4 regions of the Paenibacillus lacisediminis genome follow, and region 1 is predicted to be linked to each of the others. Evidence: riboswitches for the same ligand, from Rfam matches in the RefSeq annotation. Region 1 holds a riboswitch; each other region holds the start of a gene.

Region 1 (5,544 bases):
TTGATGAACGCAGCGAGTTCGTGACGGTTTGCCCTTTTCCCGTCTCCTCTCTTATGAGGCACCAGGCGGATTTTGACCTGCTCCGGCTCGCCCGACTCCGTCACCGTGCATCCCGCTATGACCGCCGAGGCATACGGATGCGAAAACTGACACCGGGACGGGTTACGCCCATACAAATCGCTGTTCACCTTCACGTCTCCGTAGAGCAGTTCCCGGGCATCGAACTCTCCGACGGCATGGCGTATTTTGTGCAGCATCAACCAGGCGGTTTTGTAGGTGACCCGGATCACCTGGCTTAGCCGCAGCGCCGAGATGCCGCCCTCAAGCAGGAACAAATCCAGGGCCTCGAACCACTTGAGCAGGGGCAAATGTGTTCCTTCAAAAATCGTACCGACCAAAGCAGACGTTTGATGCTTGCACTTTCCGCACTCGAACAAGGGGATATGCCGGGAGGTCAGACGACTGCACCGGGTGTGAGCGCAGCGCGGGCAGACGAAGCCGTTCGGCCACTTCATCGCGATCAGCGCCTCCATGCAGGCCTGCTCGCTGTTATAACGGCTGCTGAATGGTTGAAGTTCCGTTCCCGCATTGGCCTCCATGGTCGCTCGCCCCCGAATCAAGAATTTACGAACTCACGTTCGATTTACTTCATTATACCGAACATACGTTCCTTTATCAAGTCGAAAATCTCACCTGAACCGCCTCATTTTTTCCTCATCTCTTTTTCTTCTCTCTTTTTTAGGAACCCTTGATCTAGCCCCACCCCCTACTCCCTGCTCTCTGAACGAAAGGGATAATCGTGCAAAGGCTGCAGGCAGGGACACCAAGGCACCAAGGTACCAAGACTCCAAGACACCAAGACTCCAAGACACGAACCCTTTAGACAGCCCCTCACCTGGCGTCGATTTGTGACACTGCTCGAAACGGATGCGGTGCAAAAGGTAGATGGTGCTGACCTCGGCGGATCGTGGCGCCCTCTTCATCGTTGGCTCTTCCGTGCTTCCATGTTTGAGCGGAATCGCAGCAAAGCGGTCGAGTTGCTTGTGCGATTTAGAGATCATGCCACCGGCACGTTTTACAAGGGACCTCCTATGCTCACGATGGACTGATCGAACGGCTACACCTTTTTGCCCCTCCACTTCGCACTACTTTAGCCCCAGCCATATCTTGCTGGCGTGAAAGCGTCGGCAAAGTACAATGCACGCTCCTTCGGCGGCTTGTTTTATTTGCTGTGCGGCGAAGTCGGCACACTCGATTGGCTGGCTACCTTACAGCAGTTGCTCGACTTGATCAACGAAGTAGCCCAAAAAGCCGGGAAGACACTGTCCGCCTCTGATTCAGCGTCAACTCCGGCAATGGAATGGATTGCTGCTTTACCCAGCTAAATCAAGGCTTACCTGCCGATTTTTTGCTGCGAAAGTTGAGTTCTTAAGATTAATTTAAGGTTGGCGACAGGGGGATGTAAGGATAGTCAGGTATGCTGATAAAAGAAATAGAGAGACCATACCCTTAAGCATAAAAGGAATGAAATGATCATATGAAATCGCTTTGGAAGTTTGCCCTGCAATTTTTGCTGGCCCATATCGTTAGCGATTTAACCTATAGGCAGCTCGCTTTTTTTCGGTACCCGTTCAATAATACATCCGTCCCCGCGGTCATTTTTAAAACCATGTTCGATATGATATTATTTGTGATCGTCGCTGCCGTTGTTTTTATCGGGATCGAGAAAATTCGGCAGATTATCAGACGTCTCAATTAGGCGGCAAAAGTGGGAGCTGGAGTATGAGATTGGATATTGGAAACTGAAACTCCGGACAAGGGGTGTACGCAGCCTGATGTCGCATAAAAAAATGAACCGTTCCGCCAACCGCAGGCTCCATTTCATCCATGTTGCCGCCAAGAAAGCAACCTCCTACTCTTAATGTGCCTATTCCGCTTATTTTGACAAAGAACAGGGACGGAATCAATATGAAGGCGGCTTTTTGTCCGTTTTGAAAAGTGAATGTTTAAAATTTGTTCTTGATGCCTGTAAGCAGTTGGTGTATGTTAAAGACAATCGCATACGATACGGGGGCTTGAGTGAATCAGGCTGAGATGGCAGCATACTCCGCTGCGGACCGTTAATCTGATCTGGATAATGCCAGCGTAGAGAATCGAATGTCCGGGATTTTTTTGTGTCCATCCCCGTGACCTGACTGCCGCCTGAGCTTATTCTGGCGGTTTTTTGTCGTTTGCGAAAAAAATATTTTTTGAAAAGGGGAGAAAAACATGCAAGAGGCAGCAACAAAACAAGGCGGCCGCGGGCTGAAGCTGAGCGATCTGCTGGTGACGGTGCTCGTGTCGGTCGTGCTTGGCGTAGTTTATCATTTCTGGAGTTCGGTGTATAACTTACTCTCGCCGCTGTTTGCGCAGGCCGACGAAATCGTATACGGGATGTGGTTTCTGGCCCCAACGCTTGTATTTTTGCTGATCCGCAAGCCGGGCGTGGCACTGATCGCGGAAGTGGCCGCGGCCCATGTGGAAATCCTGTTCGGCAGTGAATGGGGCGTTCAGCTCGTACTGTACAGCGTGTTGCAAGGCTTGGGAGCGGAACTCGTATTCGCGGCTTTCCGGTATCGCAAATTTTCCGGTTCCGTCGCCGCCTTGGCCGGAATCGGGGCCGCGGTCGGTTCCATCATTCCGGACATTTATTACGGATATGTACAGGACTATGAAACCTGGCTGCTGATCGCCAAATATGCGATGCGGGCCGTCAGCTCTGCGCTGATTGCCGGCTACTTTGCTTACGGGCTGGCCAAGGCCGTAGAAGCGACAGGCGTCACCACCTTGCTGCGCCCCGTTGATCCTAAAGATTACGCGGCATTGGATGATTAACTATGGAAACAGCCGTTGAAGTTTGCGATCTAAGGCTTAAATTTCCGGGGGAGACGCGGTTTGTGTTCAAGGATTTGAGCTTTCGGGCCTTTCGCGGGGAAAAAGTGCTCTTGCTCGGCCCCAGCGGGAGCGGGAAATCCACGCTTCTACAGGTGCTGTCGGGGATCATCCCGCAGCTCGTGGAGGTTCCGATGCGCTACGCTTCGCAACGTCTGCCCCACTCCTGGGGGTTCTTGTTCCAGGACCCGGACACCCAGTTTTGCATGCCTTACGTGGATGAGGAGTTGGCTTTTACGCTGGAAAACCTGGGGGTTCCCCGGCCGGAAATGGAAGCCCGGATGGAAGCGGTGCTGCAGGACGTCGGGCTGCGTTTGCCCGAGCTGCACATGCCGATCCATGCCTTGTCCCAAGGGATGAAGCAGCGGCTCGCTTTGGCTTCGGTGCTGCTCGGCGATCCGGAGGTTTTGCTGCTCGACGAGCCTTCCGCGCTGCTTGATCCGGAAGGGCGCGAGCAAATTTGGCAGTCCGTCAGCCGCATTGCCAAGGATCGCACGCTAATTATCGTCGAACACCGGATTGAAGAAATTCTGGCGCTTGGACTCGTCGACCGGGTCGCTTTGTTCGGACCGGACGGCCGTCTGCTAGGTCAGGGGCCGCCGCAGGCGATTTTTGCCGAGTTTCGCCGGGAGCTGAAGGAGTTTGGCATCTGGTATCCCGGCGTTTGGACGGAGTTTTTAGCCGCGCCGGAGGGGCGGCGGCTGCTGGAGCCGGCTCCGTCCAGGGGCGGGGAAACCGGCGCTTCTTCCGCCGGGCTGTCCGCGCCGTCTGCTGGCGCCTCCACCGGCTTCGCCCCGCTTGTCGAACTCAAAGGATTCCGCGGGCTAAGAATGGGCAAGCCGGTTATTGAAGTTGGGGATGCCACGGTGATGCCCGGCGATTTCATCGCCGTCACCGGTCCAAACGGTGCAGGAAAAAGCTCGCTGTTGCTCAGCCTGATGGGACTGCTGAAGACGGAGGGCGAATATGTTCTGCAGGGCGTTCCGATGCAGGGGGGCAAGGTTCGTCGCCGCGTACGCCGGCGCCAGATGGAGCGTACGGCACGGGAAATCGGCTTCGTCTTTCAAAACCCGGAATTTCAATTTGTAGCCGACCGGGTGGACGAGGAAGTGGCCTTTTCCCTCAGGGAAGATGGGCTTTCCGCAGAAGGGATTCACGAGCGTACGGTGCGGATTTTACGGCAATTCGGCCTGGAAGGTTATGAGGGGCGGCATCCCTACCAGCTGTCACTGGGGCAAAAACGGCGGCTCAGCGTGGCCAGCGCGGCCGTGCGTGAGCAGCCGCTGCTGCTGCTCGACGAACCGACTTTCGGCCAGGATGCCGCAAACGCGTTTGCGATCCTTTCGTTATGCGAAGAACTGCGGCGGAGCGGGACCGCGATCGTAATGGTCACGCATGAGGAGTGGATCGCAGCCACGGTCGCGACCCAGCGCTGGGAAGTGCGGGAAGGGCGGCTGGTCTCCCGCTCCTGCACGGAACGCGGGGCGGCAATGGCCGGGATTACGGCGGAGCCGGGGGGAGCGGGCCTGTCCGAAACGGCCGGCTCGCTCGCTTCATCCGTCTCCGGCAGAGCCGCATCCGCTTCCGCCCCAAAGGCGGTGACCCTGCGATGAAGCCGTTGTTGACCCCAAAAACGAGAGGCTGGCTGCACCGGGCCAACCCGGCCTGCAAATTGGCGCTTTTTGTACTGTTGTTTTTGGTGACTTTGTTTACGCACCGCCCTGATTTCATGTTTTATCAAGCCGTATTGTTTACGCTGCTCTTGTTTCTGCTGAGCGGATACGAGCCGTGGAAAATCGCGCTGCTTGTCCTGCCCTTTCTGCTCACCTTCGTCTCGTCTTCCTCGACGATGATTTTGTTCGGCAAAGGCGAGCACGAATGGTGGGCCTGGGGCCTCATCCGCATTTCGGAGGAGAGCTTTTACCGCGGCGTCCATATCGGGCTCAAGGCGGTGACTTTTGCGGCGGAAGGTTTGCTCTTCGTGCTGACCACCTCGTCCGTCGCCCTGTTTTACTCGCTGATGCAGCAGGTCAAGCTTGCGCCTAAATATGCCTACAGCTTTATGGCTTCCGTCCGGCTGCTCCCGATGGTCTGGGAGGAGCTGCAGATCCGCCGGAACGCCCTGCGTATCCGCGGCGTGCGTACGCCGCAGGGACCGCGGGGCTGGGCCAAGCTGGCCCGGCTTTACGCGGTGCCGCTGCTCTCGCAAAGCATCCGGCGGGCGCACCGCGTGGCCGTGGCCATGGAAGCCAAAGATTTTGACGGCAGCCGGCCGCGCACTTATTATTACCGCTTTGCTTATTCGCGGTATGACCTTCTGGTGCTGCTCGCCATGGCCGCTGCCGTGGCGGCCGCCTTCGCGCTTTCGCAGACGTATCCGCTTTTCGGCATTGCCGATGTAAGATAAGCAAGCCGTTATAGGACATTCTCCTGCAGCAGCTTTTGCGCGGCCGGCGGCCCGTTCGGGTGATCGAGCAGGTACCTGGCAAAAGACATCGGCTGATGGTACGTGTTTTTCCATATTTCAGTCAATCCAGCTTTGCGAAAACCGTAACGTTGGTCGCGGCCGTTGCATTCTATAAAGTAGGGACGCCCGCTCATGGTGAGACCAAT
Region 2 (5,544 bases), on a different contig from region 1:
CCCCGCCGACATCTTGGTCACCCCGAGATGCACCAGTTTATCGCGCAATGGAGCGGGTTCTCTGCTGGACAAGGTGATGCCGGCCCGGGGCAAAAAGAGGCGATAAGCGGCAATAATCTGCACTAGCGCCCTGTCCGTCACTTCCGCTGCCGGATGAAAGTCTCCCAGAAAAGGGCGGAATCTCGGGATCGACAAGCTGATCTCGCAGTCAGGGTACTTCTGCTGAAGATAATTGGCATGCAGCGCCGTAATAAACGCCTCCTGCCGCCAATCATATAAACCGAGCAGGGCGCCGATATTTACGGAACGAAATCCCGCCGCTGAGCCGCGCTCCGGCGCGTCAAGGCGGTTTTTAAAATTACGCTTGGGGCCTTTAATATGCAGCTTCCCGTACGTTTCCCGGTGGTACACTTCCTGAAAGACGGTTAAACTGTCAACGCCCGCCTCGGCAAGCTCCCGGTATTCGGCGGTGGACATAGGATTTACTTCAATGCCGATCGAAGCAAAATACCCGCGCAAAACCTTGACGCAATCCTTAATATATCCGACCGGAGAGTCTTTGCGCGATTCGCCCGTCAACAGCAAAATATGGCGGATGCCGGCAGAGGCGATCGCGGCCGCTTCCCGCTCGACTTCTTGCATATCCAATTTTCTGCGCGGAAAATCGTAGATAGAACTAAAGCTGCAATATTCGCAGTGATTCACGCAAAAATCGGACACATACATCGGGGTAAACAACTGTATGGTATGACCGAACTGGCTCCGGGTCACTTGCCGGGCCATCTGCGCTATTTCCTCCAGGTGCTTCCCGGCCGCCGGGGACAGCAAAACGAGCAAATCTTCTTCATTTATTTTCCGTTTTGCCAGCACCCGCCTAATATCCGCAGCGGAATATTGCGGCCAGCGCTCCTGAAAGGGAAACTGTTCCAACGACAATAGCCTGTTATAAAAACTCATTCGTCCGCTCCTATTCGTCCAGGAATCCGGTTAATGGGGAGGAGGCGACAGCTTCTTGCTGCACCGGGCCCAATCCCGCCAAATAGGCCTGTCTGCCCGCCGCTACCGCACCGCGGAACGCTTCCGCCATGCCAAGCGGATCGCGTGCGGTGGCGATAGCCGTGTTCAGTAAGACGGCGGCGGCTCCCATTTCCATCGCTTCCGCCGCTTCCGAAGGCCGGCCGATTCCGGCGTCCACGATGACAGGCAGCCCCGCTTCTTCGATCATCATGCCGATCAGCTCTTTGGTGCGCAAGCCCCGGTTGCTGCCGATCGGGGACCCAAGCGGCATGACCGCGACAGCGCCCGCGTCCCTTAACCGGAAGGAAGCCGTCAGATCCGGGTTCATATAAGGGAACACCGCGAATCCCTCGGCGGCCAGCACTTCCGTGGCTCTGATCGTTTCCATATTGTCGGGAAGCAGGTATCTCTGATCATTAATCACCTCTAATTTGATCCAATGGCCCATGTCCGCCGCCCGGGCAAGCCGTGCGATCCGGATGGCCTCTTCGGCGTTACGGGCCCCGGAAGTGTTTGGCAAAAGCGTCATATGCGGCGGGATATGGTGAAGGAGATTTTCCTCCTCCCAGTCCGGGTTAACCCGCCTTAACGCTACGGTAATAACTTCCGCTCCCGACCTTGCGATCACTTCGGGAATCAGCGTGTTCCGGTTATATTTGCCGGTGCCGATAAATAATCGGCTGGACAACACCTTGCCGCCAATGTGAAATACATCTTCCATGCTTATCAGCCTCCCCCTACAAAATGTACAAGTTCAATGTGATCGCCCTCGGTCAGCCGGGTACTGGTGTACGCCTCTTTTCGGACAACCGTTCCATTCAGCTCCACCAAAATTCTTTCCTTATTCCATGGGCTGTCAGCCAATAAATCGTCCACCGTAACGCAATTTTCTTTCAGCAGGGTGTCCCTGCCATTTAAATGAACCTGCAACATTTTCACCTCCTCTCAGGGCCACGCGGCATGAATGGCGTCGCGATAGGATTTGGCTTGCGCCGCCGGATCTGCGGAAGAGTAGAGGCCGGACAGAACGGCAATACCTTGCGCACCGTTGCGAATGATATCCGCCGCGTTATCCGGCCGTATTCCTCCAATGGCAATGACCGGAACAGGGCAGCGAGCGCAGACCTCCGCCAGGATGTTAAGCCCGCGCCCGGGAAGGCCGGGTTTGCTGGACGAATCATAGATATGGCCCAAAAGACAGTAATCCGCTCCTTCACTCGCGGCCGCAGCCGCTTCCTCGGCGGAATGAACGGAACATCCCATTCGCATTCCTTGGGCAAGGGGGCGTACGGAAGCTGCCGGAAGACTGTGGCCAGCCAGTTGAATATTTGCCGCACCGGCGGCCAGCGCAACATCCAGCCGGTCGTTGATGACGATTTTTTCCAGCGGTACTCCCGCTTGGCGCATCAGCTTTACCATCTCAAACTGCTTTTTGGCCGAAAGCTGCTTATCGCGCAAATGAATGTAATCGACATAAGGAAGAACAGCCATCGCCACCCTCAGCAGTTCATGGACACGGATTCCTTCGGCCGATATAAGATGAAGTTCAGGCGCAGCATAGGATGGGGAACGATTCATCATGCGGATATCACTCCTAGTTCCATATATCAATGCTAAAAATAAAGGTACTTTATGTACTTATTTCCTGAGCCCTAGCCTGTTCATCTCCATTAGCGACATTTTATGTACTTATTTTCCTGTAAATGGTCAAGAACGTGGGCATTTCCATGCGACGGGGGAAAATAGCGCTATAAATTTCCTCTATTTCTCCCAAATGAACGGATATCAGCAAAATAGCGACATTTTTTACCGTTATTGGTTTTGAGCTAAAATAAATGCCAAAAAACCGCCCTCCTTCAGGAGGGCGGCTAAGAACAATAACGGGAAATAAGCCATGACAGGCATCAATCCATTCTTAACTCTCCACTTCCCTACGCAGGTATTAACCAGTTCAGGTTCAAAGGGTCCGAATTTGCATTCGTCTCAGCCTTGCGGCACCCCTAGTGTCGATTCCATATGCGATTTATTTACATTTTACAATATACATGATTATCCACAAAATAACAATCATTCATGGTGAACAAAATCATTTTTTGCTGCCGATCAATAAAACATCAGCCTCGAAATCGTGCATTTCAATGATCGTGATGTTCTCCCGAACGGTAACTTGAGGGAGCGCGAACCGCCGATGCTCCAGGTCAATAAGCGTAAATTCGTATTCGCTAAGGTCGGCATCCAACTTCAGCACGGTGTTGACCGGCACATAAACGGCTACCTTGGTGAAGTCGGCGGTGGCGGCCGCGCGAATTTCCTCCGTGTTTTTCAGCACAATGTTCCAGGGGCGTAAATCGGTCAGTTCGTATAGCTCAAACAGCCGTTTGGCAAAACCGTAATCCCAGGCTCCTTCAAATTGGAGCGCGGACCGCCAATCGTAAGGGCTGTCGAAGCCTTCGCCGGTCACGCCGAAGCGCTGGCCTTTCCGATGCCAGCTCCAAATCCCATGCGCCCCGTAGGTCACTCCCGCTCCGGCCCCGGAAAGCAGGCTTTGCCAGGCGGCTTTGCGCACATCGGCCCGGGTAAAGCGGCCATAAACCCGGCGGCTATAGCCCATCTGCTCATAACACGGTTCGGAATTGATCGTAGGCCGGGTATTAGGCTTATTGTAGAACTCCAGCGCTAGCGTATATGCCGTAGCTTGAAATTGCGAATTATGGCCGGACTGGTACATATAGAAATCGAGATCGGGATTGGCGGAAAATTCATCGGGCAACATCGCCAGCCTGCCTTGGATATGCAGGGTGGTCAAACACTGCGGACTATGCTGTTTCACGGCACGCAGCGCGGTTAAGTAATATTGCTTAGCGCGTTCGGAAGGAAAATCGGTATCCCCGCTGACCACATAAATCGGATGATATTTGGAAAACCGGTTGGCTGCATAACGGACGTAGGGCTCCACCGCTTCCAGCGGCATCTTCTTCTCTTCACGAAGCTTGGAAGCCCAGGTATCCGGGATATAATTGCACCATAACAGGACAAGCGCGGGGACAAAGCCTCGATCTACAGCCATTTGCACCATCGTTTCCGCTCTGTCGAAATAGGACTCGTTGAATTCAAAAAAGTTGTAACCGCCGCCCGCATCGCTGGCGAAAGGTTCAAACTTTAGCTCACTGCCGCTGGCATCCCATTGCCTAAGCAAATTCATCTGCAGCACATTAAAACCCTGCTGTTTGCGGTAATCCAGATAGTAAGCCCATTCCTCCAGGGTAATATTGGTAAAGGCGCTCCAGACAGTATCGGCCAAATAGAAAAAAGGCGCGCCCTCATGCACGAAATAACGTTTGTTTGCGGATATTCCCAGTTTGATCATCGGTTCTCACTCCAGCTATCGTAATGGCGAAAAACGGCGGATGGTTAAAAATTCCCGCCGTTTTTCGTGGTGTCTCTCTTTACATACTATTATAGGGAAACCGGACTTACTGTAGCCACATCGGACCCCTCTTGCTTATTCTTTTCCTCAGCTTCGCGTTCCTTGTTCAGGAGCTGTTTGTCCAGCGCCCGGAAGAACGGATAGTAGATCAGCATACAAATCGGAATCAGCACCAGCTGCGCCGCGGCCAATTTCCAGCTGCCTTCAATAAAACCAAGCGCAACAATCGGTGTCCCAAATGGCGGATAAATTCCAATTGGCGCCGGCAGCAGGCCGATGGTGGTGGCCACGTATCCGAGCACTGCGCACACAAGGGGAGCTGCGACAAACGGAATGGCCAGTATGGGATTCAATACGACCGGGATGCCGAAGATCAGCGGTTCGTGAATCGAGAAAAAGGTTCCCGGAAGGCCCAGCTTGCCGATGGTGCGCAGCTGCTTGCTTTTGGCCATAAACACCAGCAGCAGGGTAAAACCAAGCATCGGTGCGTAATTGCAGAAGATGGACCAGAAAGCCACGCCGATAACGTTCGGCAGCGGAGCTCCGGCTTGAAACGCCTCCAGGTTGGCCAAATCCAGGCTCATCCAAATCGGTTTTACGATCGCCAGAGTAACGATGGCTCCGTGGATGCCGAACATCCATAGCGCCTGCATAATCAGCACCGCGGCGATCAAAGCCCCCAGCGATCCGCCAAGTCCTTCCAGCGGCAACTGCAGATACGTGTAGATAAAGTCATGGACCGTGCCGAAGGAAGTTTGCATGAATACGCCGGCCACAATGACGAACAACAGAGCCACCAGAATGGCGGGAATCAGTCCGGAAAAGGTTTTAACCACGGTTGGCGGAACACTGTCAGGCATTTTGATCGTCCAGTTGCGGTCGACAATCCAGATGTACAGGCGCGAGGCGAGCAGGCCGACGATCATGGCGACGAATAAACCCTGCGCCCCCAGCCATTGCATCGGCAACGCCCGTACCGTATCAAAAGTCTGAACGGGGGTGACGATTAAAAACGAAAGCAAGGCGGTAGCCGCGGGAAGCAGCGGATCCTTGTCGAAAGCTTGTGCCAGCCTGTAAGCGATGAAGAATACCGCGTACAC
Region 3 (5,544 bases), on a different contig from region 1:
AAAGGAACGCCCGCCCGCCGGCAAACGGCCTGCAGCTTTTCGGCGAGCCTCAGCTTCGGCTCCCCGGTCAGCGCGCCGGACCCCTTTTCCCGGAATTGAATCATCGTTGCGCCTCCGGCCAGCGCCTCCTCGGCCACCTGTAGCGGCTCCTGCCGGCAGTCTACGCTGCCGATTACCAGATACAGTCCGAGAAATTTGCGCATAGCCGCAGCGGAAATACGCTCGCTCATGGCCGCCCCCCCTGTACCTTCCTGCGCCGGTACGCCCAATGATTCGTCGGGCCGTGTCCCAGCCCCAGGGCAAGCTCGTCCTCGATCGCCGCCTGGATAAATGCCCGCGCGGTAGATATCGCTTCAGCGGCCGCCGCTCCCTTCGCCAGCTCCGCCGCGATCGCCGCGGAGAAGGTGCAGCCCGTACCGTGCGTATGCCGCGTCATGATCCGCTGCCCGCTAAACTCGGTGAAACCGTTGCCGTCATACAGCAGGTCGACGATCCGCTCGCCGCTGCCGCTCTCGTCATGCCCGCCTTTGATGACAACGTGTTTCGCCCCGAGGCTATGGATGCGTTTGGCCGCCTCGCGCCGGTCGGTCATGCCGAGAATCGGGATGCCGGATAACGCCTCGGCCTCCGGGATATTCGGCGTCACCACCTGCGCCAGCGGCAGCAGCTCCTCCTGCAGCGCCACGACCGCTTCGGGCTGCAACAGCGTGGCGCCGCCTTTGGCGATCATAACCGGGTCGACGACGACCCGGGCCCAGCCGAAGGCGCGGATTTGCCCCGCTACGGCGCGGATGATCCCGGCGCTGAACAGCATGCCGGTTTTCAGCGCGTCCGGGGCCAAGTCCGAGCCGACCGCCTCGATTTGCTCCGCCGCGGCCTCCGGCGGCAGCGGGTATACGTTCCGGACGCCCAGCGTGTTTTGGACGGTGACGGCGGTGATCGCCGACATGCCAAACACGCCAAGCTCCTGGAACGTTTTGAGGTCGGCCTGGATGCCGGCCCCGCCGCCGCTGTCCGACCCGGCGATCGTCAGCGCCTTCCGGACCGCGCCGCTCATCCGAGCCACCACCCGCCGGCGGCGGAGACTTCCCGCTCGCTGACCGCCGCGTGGCCCTTCAGCGAGTGCGGGTGCAGCTTGGCCAACTCGTCGAGGAAGGCGATCTGGAAGCTGCCGGGTCCGGCGGACGCGGTGCGCTCCGCGGCGCGGGACGCGGCGGCGCCGTAAAACGCCAGCCCGGCGGTGCCGGCCAGCAGCACGTCGTCGCGTTCCACCGCGGCAAAGGCGCCCAGCACCGACGTCAGCAGGCAACCCGTGCCGGTCACCTGCGTCAGCAGCGCATCCCCGCCGCTGACGATCCGGCACAGCTGCCCGTCGGTGATCACATCCTCGCGCCCGGTGACGGCGACGACGGTGTTCAGCTTCCGCGCCGCCCGCACGGCCAGCTCCGCCTGATCTTCGCCGCTGCTCTCCCCGGCATCCACGCCCTTGATGTCGCGGCTTTCCCCGAGCAGGTGGGCGATTTCCGCCGCATTCCCCCGCAGCAGCGACACCTTGACCTCGCGCATTATGTGCAGCGCCGATTCCGTCCGGAAACGCGTCGCGCCCGCCCCGACCGGATCCAGCAGCACTGGCACCCCATGGGCGTTCGCCGACAAACCGGCGACGATCATCGCCTCGACCTGGGCGCTGGACAGCGTCCCCAGGTTCAGCACGAGAGCCCCGGCGATCCGGGCCATATCGGCCACTTCCTCCGGCGCGTAAGCCATCACCGGGGAAGCTCCCAGTGCGTACAAGCCGTTAGCCGTAAAATTGGTCACGACGACGTTTGTCATGTTGTGCACAAGCGGCTTCGTGTTTTGCACTTTCGTAAGCAGAGCGGACAAATCTTTTTCCAAGATGCTCATTAAAGTTCAGCCCCTTTCGTTAATGCACCCGCGGCACTGGTTCATCATTCCGCCGCCCCGTCCGAACCGGCCATTCCTCCAGCTTATAAGCCATGTCCCAGAACAGGTACTCCAACTGGCAGCTTTGCATGAAATGATCCGCCATTCTCCGGCGCTCCGCTTCCGCCGCGGTTTCCGCCCATTGGTCGAGGGCGTCCTGGAACCTCTGCGTCACATTCGTCACCCGGCCACCGTAAAATTGCATCCAATCGTAAAAAGGATGGTCCGGGGCCGGGCGGACTTCGTCCAACAGCTTGCGGCCGATTTCCAGATACGTCCAGGGGCAGGGCAGCAGCACGGCCAATATTTCACCCAGGCTGCCTTCATGCGCCACAGTCAGCATGTGGCGGATGTAATGATGTGCGGACGGCGCCAAGGGAAAGCCCTGCAGCTCCTCAAAACGCACCCCGGCAACGGCGCAAAAATTGTGGTGCGGATGGATTTCGCTGTTCAGAATAAAGGAGATCTGTTCGTTGAACAGGGCGATATCATCGCGGCTTTCGCATTTCGATATGGCGATTCCGTAGATCCGCATGTACGCGTTCAAGTACTCGTAATCCTGTTTGACGTAATGAATCAATTGCTCTTTTTGCAGATTGCCGTCGGCGATTCCCCGCACGAAAGGATGCTGATAAATCGCTTCAAAAACCTCGTCCGCCTGCTCGCGCAGCGTTTGCGCAAAACTCATCGTCCTTCACCTCCGGGTAAAATGTGAACTACGATACAGGAGCATCCATGGGACGACGAGCGGCAGAACTTTACGAAGCGGCAAAAAAGCCGCCCCGTAGAGGGAGCGGCTTGAACGCGCGAGGGCTAGTCACATCACAACTTGATCACTTGCAGACGGCGCAGTACCGGCTCCACTTTCCTACGCTAGTACGAACTAGATCAGGTTCAAAGGGTCCAAGATACGCTCTTGTCTCAGCCGAATACGGCGCCCCTAGTGGAATTTCCTATTCGATTCACTATCACTACTTTACCTGGATCTTCCTGGAGTGTCAATTCCGCGTTGCCATGCGCGCCGGAATTTCCCCGCGGCCTCAGCGGAGCGCGAGCCGAACCGTTTTAATCTCATACGGCGAAATCTGCAGCTCGGCAGTACCTTGCTTGGCCTCCCCGGCCGGCCGTTCCATCAGGTCGGTTTCTTGCCAGGAGACAAACGTGAGATCGCTCTCCAGGCGAACCGAACCCCGGCCGCCTTTATATTCGTGGAAGCGGACGATCAAGGCGTCGTCGTCCTCCGCTTTTTTGACCGCGTCGATTGCCACTTCGCCGCTGCCGCTGACGCGCACAGCCCGCAGCAAGGAGAAAGCGGGTGCCGCTGCCTGGCCGCGTGTGGCATACACCGGCTGATTCAGCAGCGCGGCGGCCTGCACGGTCTCGCCCTCGGACCAATGCCCCTCGTGCGGATACAGGGCATAAGTAAACGTATGCTCTCCACGGTCGGCCTCTGGATCGGGATAGGTCGCCGATTTCAGCAGCGACAGCCTGATCACGTTGTTTTTGATGTCATGACCGTATTTGCAATCGTTGAGCAGGCTGACGCCGTAACCGTGCTCCGACAGGTCGGCCCACTGGTGCCCAACCGTCTCAAACCGCGCCAGATCCCAGGAGGTGTTCCAATGCGTCGGGCGTTTGACGTTGCCGAACTGGATGTCGTAGTTGGCCTCCGTTGCCCGTACATCCACCGGAAAAGCGACCTTTAAAAGCTGCTGGCGTTCCTGCCAATCTACCTGCGTGCGGAACTCGATCCGCCGATCATCGGCATTTAGAATCATCTGCTGGCTGATCGTGGAGCTCATATACATCCAGGTGAAAGCGACCTCTGCCCGCAGCTTGCCGGCCGTAACCCGGCACTCCTTAAGCTCCGAAACCTCGCTCATCTTCTCCTGATAAAAAATATCGATATCCCAAGCCTCGAACATTTTCGGCTTATCTTCAAACACCTGGAGAACGTTGCCGCGTTCTCCGGGAGCGAGCACCTCGCGGCCGGCGGCCCGGTCGTAAACCGAAGTCAATTGGCCGCGCGCGTTCCAGACGATCCGATACAGCGGAGTCTCGATGCCGTTCGGCAAAACTCTAAACGGCGCCTCAGCAGCGTCACCGCTTCCCGCTGACGCTCCTTGCGAATCGGACATCGCCTCCTCCCCATTCAAGCTGCGGCTTATCGTCTTAAATCCCAACGGCGGGACGTTTTCCACCTTCACCCAAACGATGCTTCCGTCAAATTCGGCGTCAAGCTCGCGGCCGTCGTGATCGCTCCAACGTCCTCCGGGACCAGCGCCATGGACGGCAACGAGGCCGCTATACGTCCAGGAGGACGGATTCCAAACGGTATAGGTCACTTCGCCTTCCGGATCACCGTTCACAGCATCGCCGGTCACGGCATCGCCTATCGAGGCGGTACCGATTGCTGTATCGCCAATCAGGGCGCTTCGGGTCAACCCGCGGATCGCCTGACTGCGGCATTCCTGCAGCAGCGCAGCGGCTTGCTCGTACTCCAGTTTGGAATCGCGGTACACTTCGGGAATCGACGAGCCTGGAATGATGTCGTGGAACTGATTGCGCAAAATCGTTTTCCAGCTTTCGTCGAGCTTCGCTTTCGGGTAGGAGGCCCAGCCTCCGCCAGCCAGCAGCGCCTCCAGGCTAAGCAGCCATTCGGCGTCACGAGAGAGCAATTCGAGCTTGCGGTTCATTTTTTTGTTATAAGCCTGACTCGTATAAGTTCCCCGGTGGTACTCGAGATACAGCTCGCCGTCCCATGTATGGACATAACGGTCCGCCGCTTCCACCGTCTCATGCAGTTTGGCGAAATATTCGTCCGCCCTCCCGGTGACGACGTTCGGCAGCCCCGGCATCGCTTCGAGACGGCGCCGCAGCTCCAGATGCTCCCGGTTGACGCCGCCGCCCCCGTCCCCGTAGCCGTAAGACAACAGCAGCTCCTTGTTGATTTCCTTGTCCCGGTACGTTTCCCAGATGCCCTGCACACTGGACGCTTCGATGTTGCCGTTGTAGGTATACCACCAGAAGCTGCCGTCCTGCGGGGTGGTGATGAAATGGGTCAGCACTTCGCTGCCGTCGATCCCGCGCCATTTAAACGTGTCGTGCGGCATCCGGTTGTATTGGTTCCAACTGATTTTGGTCGTCATGAACGTATCGAAACCCGACTTGCGCAGGATTTGCGGCAATGCCCAGCTGTAGCCGAAAACGTCGGGCAACCACAAATATGTGCACTCCGAACCAAACTCTTCACGCAGAAAACGGGTGCCGTACAGCAGCTGCCGCACCAGCGATTCGCCGCTCGTCAAATTGCAGTCGGCTTCCAGCCACATCCCCCCGGCCGCCTCCCAGCGGCCTTCCTTGATCCGTTCCTTGATTTGCTCGTAAAGCTCCGGATAATCCTGCTTCAAGTACTCATACAGTTGGGGCTGCGTTTGCAAAAAAACGTACTCCGGGAACATTTCCATCAACCGCAGCACAGTGCTGAAGGAGCGGGCCGCTTTTTCCCGGGTATGCTTGAGGCGCCATAGCCAAGCCACGTCGATGTGCGTATGCCCGATGCAGCGGACCGTAACCGGCGACGATTTGGGCAGCGCCGAA
Region 4 (5,544 bases), on a different contig from region 1:
TTCTTTCTGCTGGCCTACGGGATGATTATCCGCTGGCGGCTGTTTATGCTGAAGCAATACCGCGCCATGACGGCAGGCCCTGACAGCCCTTCCAATTCCAATTAAAGCTCCGCGGGCTGCGAGTCCGTCCAGTCTTCAACCACAGACCGGTTGCGGCCCGCCTCCTTCGCTTTGTACAAGCAGCGGTCGGCGCAGCCGATCAATTCCTGCCCGCTCACCGGATCAAGCGGCGATATGCAGCAGCCCCCGATGCTGATCGTGACGCACCCGGAAATCGCGGAAACTTCATGGGGGATGGCCAACCCGGACACCGCCCTGCGAAGCTTCTCCGCTATATTCCGGGTTTCGCGGGCACCGCAATCCGTCAAGATCACGACAAACTCCTCCCCGCCGTAACGCGCCGCAAACCCGCCCAGCGCTTGCACCCGTTTGTGGATCGTTTGGGCGATGGAACGCAGCACCTCGTCTCCACCCTGATGCCCATAGTGATCATTGTAGGCTTTAAAGCAATCCACATCGATGATAAGCAACGACAAGGGCGCCGATCTATCCCCCGGCGAGACCATTTTCCGAGACAAAATCTCATCAAAACGGCGGCGGTTCGGAATTTCGGTCAATCCGTCCAACTGGGTCAGCCGGGTTAATTTCTCGTTGGCTTTCTCCAGCTCGAAGCCGGACTCAATCAATTGCCGGTGCTGTTCCGAAAGCCGGATAAACAGCCGGTTCACCTCGTTCACCACCGAGCAGATTACGACCATTGCCGCAATGACCGAGTTGATTTTGGCCATGTACCAGCCGAGCGAAAACCGGGTGCCGGCCAGCAAGGTCAGCGTCACGTCCATCATAAGCGCAACGATCGCCACCGTCAGCCACAAGTGCAGCACCGTGTGGCCTTTGTTTTTCCAGGCCATCACTAGCAGTGCCGCCAGGTTCAGCAGCCATACGGCAGGGCCAAGCCCGGACGAATTTAACTGCCGGTAATCGCCATGGCCTATAATTTCGGGCAGCGTCCCCTCTCCAAGGACCGACAATTCAATAAAGCCAAGCGCAAGCAGCAAAGTAAACGAAATGCCCGCCACGCCCCAATTGAAAATATGCTCTTTTTTCTCGATTGGCTTCGGCCATATCGATTGCGTGAAAACGTACAGCAAAATCCCCAAAGAAAATCCGCTGTGCCAAAACACCCACAACCATCCCGCAGCCTGACTGCGTTCGCCGAAATACCAGGCATCGGAAAACAGCCCCGGAAACGTAATAATATGCGCGGTGGTAATGATTCCGGTAAACAGGTAGGTGCAGGATAATACCAGCAGCGACGGAATCCCGGACGCCCGGTATTGGCTGTAGGCGATAAAAGCGGTCAGCAGATCCCCGAATATAAGCCAAGCGATGGCAGCGGCAAAAAAAAGCTCCAACCCGGGCGAATTTCTTATGCCGAGCGAAATCGCCGCTATCGATACGGCCACGATCAAAATGGCCAGAAAAACCGCGAATTTTCTTTGCTTGCTTCCGGAGGGAATGTCGAAAACCTGTGATGCCACCTTGTAATTTCCATGCATAGGCGGGCAATTCCCCCCTTCTGGTTGTTTTTCGTGTAGTACCTCCAACATATTAGATTTTAAATAGAGATGCAATCTTTTTCTCCCGGTTGCCGCAAAACGGCAAACAGCCGCATTCGCTTTGGGGCGAATGCGGCTGTTTGGGGCAAGCAAGGTATTTATCGGATTACGCTTAAGAAGACGTTCTCGGATCGAATGTGGGGTTCTTCAGTTGAGGCAGCATCTTCATCCCCTTCTCCATTTCAGAAGAGCATAACGGACACACCGGCGTATAGTCAAACGTAAAATTATCCCGCATCCAGCCATTGCAATCCTCACTGATGCAAGACCAGACCGGCGTGTTCTCCTCGGGAATTTCCTCCAGCGGTTTTTTACGGTAGCTCATCTTTTTCCTCCTCAAAATGGATGTTGGTCAACCAATTCGGCATGCGGCCAAGGCCGCTTATATGAGCTGAATAAAAACGGCTCCTGGCGCAAAATGGGCGCACCAAGAGCGTGATGCCTATCTTAAAAAAATTCACACATTGAAAAAAGTTCCATTTATATAGTGACACTCTTTCCAATGTGTGAATATTGCGTTCTCAAATCATAAGCTGATTTAATTATAACGGTTTACCAAATAAAACGCAAATCTCCTGATATTTCAAGCCAATTCCCTTTGCCAAGCTGGACAGACGGGCCGCGGGAAATTATAATGACTAGTGAAATCCGCAGTTGAATAGTTCAGGGGTGCTGGAATCGGCCGGCTGAGATTGTATCCCATCAAGATACTGACCCTTAACCTGATCTGGATAATGCCAGCGTAGGGAGCGTTATGGATGAAACATGTTAATGAATTTCATTCCGCCAGCCTATCAGCGTCCCGACCGGGACGTTTTTTTGTTGTCCGGACCTGACGTCCGGAAGCTTTCGGACGTATCCAGGTTATAAATGAACAAACTGCGGAAATTTAACGATAAAAAGGGAGAGAATTTGCTGTGAAGAAAAACATGCGGGCTTCCCTCGTGGCGGTCCTATCCTGCCTCCTGCTGGTTCTGGCCGGCTGCGGCGGCCAAGCTGGCGGCGGCAGCGAAGGCAATCCAGCCGCGGGTGCCGCCGCGGACAATGGAGGGGCCAAGGCGCCGCGCGGCGTTAAGCTCGTGCTCGATTGGAGCCCCAATACGAACCACACCGGCTTATACGTCGCCAAAGAACTGGGGTATTTTAAGGAGGAAGGCCTGAACGTGGATATCGTGCTCCCGGGCGCCGGCGGCGCAGAAGCTATGGTCGCTTCCGGTGAGGTGCCGTTTGGCGTCAGCGTGCAGGAGAACGTCACGCAAAGCCGGATGCAAGGCGTTCCGCTCGTATCGATCGCGGCCGTCATTCAGCACAACACCTCCGGTTTCGCCGCTCCGGCCGGCAAAAACATCAAATCGCCGAAAGATTTTGAAGGCAAAACGTACGGCGGATGGGGCTCTCCGGTAGAAGAAGCCGTCATGAAATCCATCATGGACCAGGAAGGCGCCGACGTCAGCAAAGTCAAATTCCTCAACATCGGGGATGCCGACTACTTCACCGCCGTGAAGCGCGACATCGACTTCGCCTGGATCTTTTACGCCTGGACCGGCATTGAAGCGGAGCTTCGGGGTGAACCGCTTGATATGCTGTACGTCAAAGACTACTCGGATAAGCTCGACTATTACACACCCGTGATCGTGACGAACGAGAAGACGATCGCAAACGATCCCGAGCTGGTCAAATCGTTTATGCGCGCCGTGTCCAAAGGATACAATTACGCCATCGATCATCCCGAGGAAGCGGCGCAAATTTTGCTGAAGGCCGTGCCTGAACTCGACCATGACCTGGTCGTCGCCAGCCAGAAATGGCTTAGCCCGAAATACCAGGATGACGCGGCCCGCTGGGGCGAACAGAAGAAGGAAGTATGGCAGAACTACTCCGACTGGATGCACGAGCGCGGGCTGCTGGAGAAGCCGCTTGAAGTCGACGCCGCGTTTACAAACGAATTTTTGCCTGCCGCCGAGTAAATAAAGAGAAATAAAACCGAGAAAGGATGTTAAATTTATGCCAAATGCACTGCTCAGTATTCAGATCATTCCGAAAACGCCCCACGGCGAAGACGTTATTCCGTATGTCGACCGCGCGATCGAGGTCATTCAGGCCTCCGGGGTCAAATATCAGGTGAATCCGCTGGAGACCACGATGGAGGGCGATTTGGACGAGCTGCTGGCCATCGTCAAAAAGATGAACGAAGCGGTCATCGAGTTCGGCAGTACGGGGATCATTTCGCAGATTAAAATTTCTTACAACCCGCAGGGCGTCAGCATGGATAAGCTGACCGAGAAATACCGTCCATGAATTTCCGCAGCCTGTGGAACAGCGTATGGCCGCCGCTTACGGCGGTCATCCTGTTTTTGCTCATTTGGCAAGGGGCCACGGTCTGGTTCAATATTGATCAATGGATTTTGCCCAGCCCGCTTGACATCGGCCGCGAAGCGGCTGCCGAATCAGCCGGTCTAAAGGAGCACACCTTCGCCACGCTGCGCCTGATGCTGGCCGGATTCGCCATCGGCACGCTGGTTGGTCTGCTGGTTGCTTTTGTGCTGCATTATGTACCGTTTCTGAAAGCATCGCTTTATCCGCTGATCATCTTGAGCCAAAACGTGCCCAGCATCGCGCTGGCCCCGCTGCTTATGATCTGGTTTGGCTTCGGCATGCTGCCCAAAATCATCGTCATTACGCTGGTCTGTTTTTTCCCCGTAGCCGTTGCCGCCATGGACGGACTGAACCGGACGGACCGGGTGATGCTGAACTATATGCGGATGATCGGGGCATCCAAAGGCCAGATTTTTCGCAAACTGGAAGTCCCCTATGCCCTTCCCGCCATCCTTTCCGGCGTAAAAATCGCCGCGACCTACAGCGTGATGGGAGCCGTCATCGCCGAATGGATCGGCGCGGACAAGGGGATCGGCTACTATATGCTGCTGCAAAAGTCATCGTTTCGCACAGATAAAATTTTCGTCGCCATCGCCATTATCGTTGTGATCAGCCTGGCCATGTTCGTCTGCGTCGCCCTGCTCGAAAAATGGCTGGTCCGCTACAAGCAGAAAGGGGATTAGCTCGCATGAATATTCATACCCGAGAAAAAACGGCGGCCCCCTTAGCGCTTGAGGTGCGCCATATCCACAAAACATTTCGTGAACGGCGCAAGGAGGTCCCCGTGCTGCGCGATATTTCGCTGGAGGTACATGCCGGCGAGTTCGTCTCGATCATCGGCCCGTCCGGCTGCGGCAAAAGCACCTTGTTCCACATTATCGGCGGTTTAACCGCCCCCGATCAGGGAGAGGTCTATCTACAGGGCGGCAAGGTGACTGGACAACGCGGCCACATTAGCTATGTGCCGCAGCAGCCGGCGCTTTTCCCGTGGCGAAGCATCGAGGATAACGTCGTGCTCGCGCGGGAGATCGCCGGAATGAAGCGCGCGGGCGCGCGAGGAGAGATACGGGAATGGCTGCGCAAAGCGGGACTGGGCGGCTTTGAAAAAGCATATCCCCATACGCTGTCCGGCGGTATGCAGCAGCGCGCTTCCTTCCTGCGGGGACTGCTTGCTCCCCAGGAGGTCATGTGCCTGGACGAGCCTTTCAGCGCGCTGGATGCCTTGACGCGCAGCGACATGCAGCGCTGGCTGCTGGAAATGTGGGAGGAAAATAAACGCTCCGTCCTGCTGATCACACACAGCATAGACGAAGCGCTGATGTTGTCGGATACGATTTATTTGTTCTCGGGCCGTCCGGCTAGGGTGCTGCATACCGTTAAGGTCCCATTTTCCCGCCCGCGCCGCGAGGATGTGGCCGAAGACCCGCTGTTCCTCGAACTGAAGCGCGACATCGCCCAGCGCATGGCGGCCGAGCAGCAGCACCAAAATTAAAGCAACGAAAAAATGTTCAACATGTCGTCGGAAAGCTTCATCAATGCGTGGACGATGTCG

The links. A riboswitch is a leader RNA that binds a small molecule or an ion and turns the genes downstream of it on or off. The one in region 1 is predicted to bind thiamine pyrophosphate.
Region 2: it holds a riboswitch for thiamine pyrophosphate, as region 1 does, so the genes downstream of both, ACLD72_RS12420 (thiamine phosphate synthase) here and ACLD72_RS04005 (ECF transporter S component) in region 1, are expected to answer to the same signal.
Region 3: it holds a riboswitch for thiamine pyrophosphate, as region 1 does, so the genes downstream of both, tenA (thiaminase II) here and ACLD72_RS04005 (ECF transporter S component) in region 1, are expected to answer to the same signal.
Region 4: it holds a riboswitch for thiamine pyrophosphate, as region 1 does, so the genes downstream of both, ACLD72_RS16545 (ABC transporter substrate-binding protein) here and ACLD72_RS04005 (ECF transporter S component) in region 1, are expected to answer to the same signal.

The regions. Positions count from the first base shown of each region.
Region 1 covers NZ_JBKIAX020000002.1:140,093-145,636, reverse strand. The annotation lists gene ACLD72_RS04020 (transposase) at 1-599, opposite strand, end outside; partial or broken gene ACLD72_RS04015 (IS4 family transposase) at 1,197-1,385, shown strand; gene ACLD72_RS04010 (hypothetical protein) at 1,538-1,759, shown strand; TPP riboswitch at 2,058-2,169, shown strand; gene ACLD72_RS04005 (ECF transporter S component) at 2,269-2,874, shown strand; gene ACLD72_RS04000 (ABC transporter ATP-binding protein) at 2,877-4,544, shown strand; gene ACLD72_RS03995 (energy-coupling factor transporter transmembrane component T family protein) at 4,541-5,338, shown strand; gene ACLD72_RS03990 (YheC/YheD family endospore coat-associated protein) at 5,347-5,544, opposite strand, start outside.
Region 2 covers NZ_JBKIAX020000005.1:282,108-287,651, forward strand. The annotation lists gene thiH (2-iminoacetate synthase ThiH) at 1-957, opposite strand, end outside; gene ACLD72_RS12410 (thiazole synthase) at 968-1,738, opposite strand; gene thiS (sulfur carrier protein ThiS) at 1,744-1,950, opposite strand; gene ACLD72_RS12420 (thiamine phosphate synthase) at 1,963-2,598, opposite strand; TPP riboswitch at 2,929-3,029, opposite strand; gene ACLD72_RS12425 (apiosidase-like domain-containing protein) at 3,104-4,384, opposite strand; gene ACLD72_RS12430 (PTS sugar transporter subunit IIC) at 4,474-5,544, opposite strand, start outside.
Region 3 covers NZ_JBKIAX020000017.1:3,095-8,638, forward strand. The annotation lists gene thiE (thiamine phosphate synthase) at 1-230, opposite strand, end outside; gene thiD (bifunctional hydroxymethylpyrimidine kinase/phosphomethylpyrimidine kinase) at 227-1,057, opposite strand; gene thiM (hydroxyethylthiazole kinase) at 1,054-1,905, opposite strand; gene tenA (thiaminase II) at 1,925-2,632, opposite strand; TPP riboswitch at 2,793-2,896, opposite strand; gene ACLD72_RS25215 (alpha-mannosidase) at 2,985-5,544, opposite strand, start outside.
Region 4 covers NZ_JBKIAX020000008.1:748-6,291, reverse strand. The annotation lists gene ACLD72_RS16560 (CcdC family protein) at 1-105, shown strand, start outside; gene ACLD72_RS16555 (sensor domain-containing diguanylate cyclase) at 102-1,541, opposite strand; gene ACLD72_RS16550 (cold-shock protein) at 1,732-1,944, opposite strand; TPP riboswitch at 2,275-2,385, shown strand; gene ACLD72_RS16545 (ABC transporter substrate-binding protein) at 2,549-3,583, shown strand; gene ACLD72_RS16540 (MTH1187 family thiamine-binding protein) at 3,621-3,914, shown strand; gene ACLD72_RS16535 (ABC transporter permease) at 3,911-4,675, shown strand; gene ACLD72_RS16530 (ABC transporter ATP-binding protein) at 4,681-5,484, shown strand; gene ACLD72_RS16525 (HD-GYP domain-containing protein) at 5,481-5,544, opposite strand, start outside.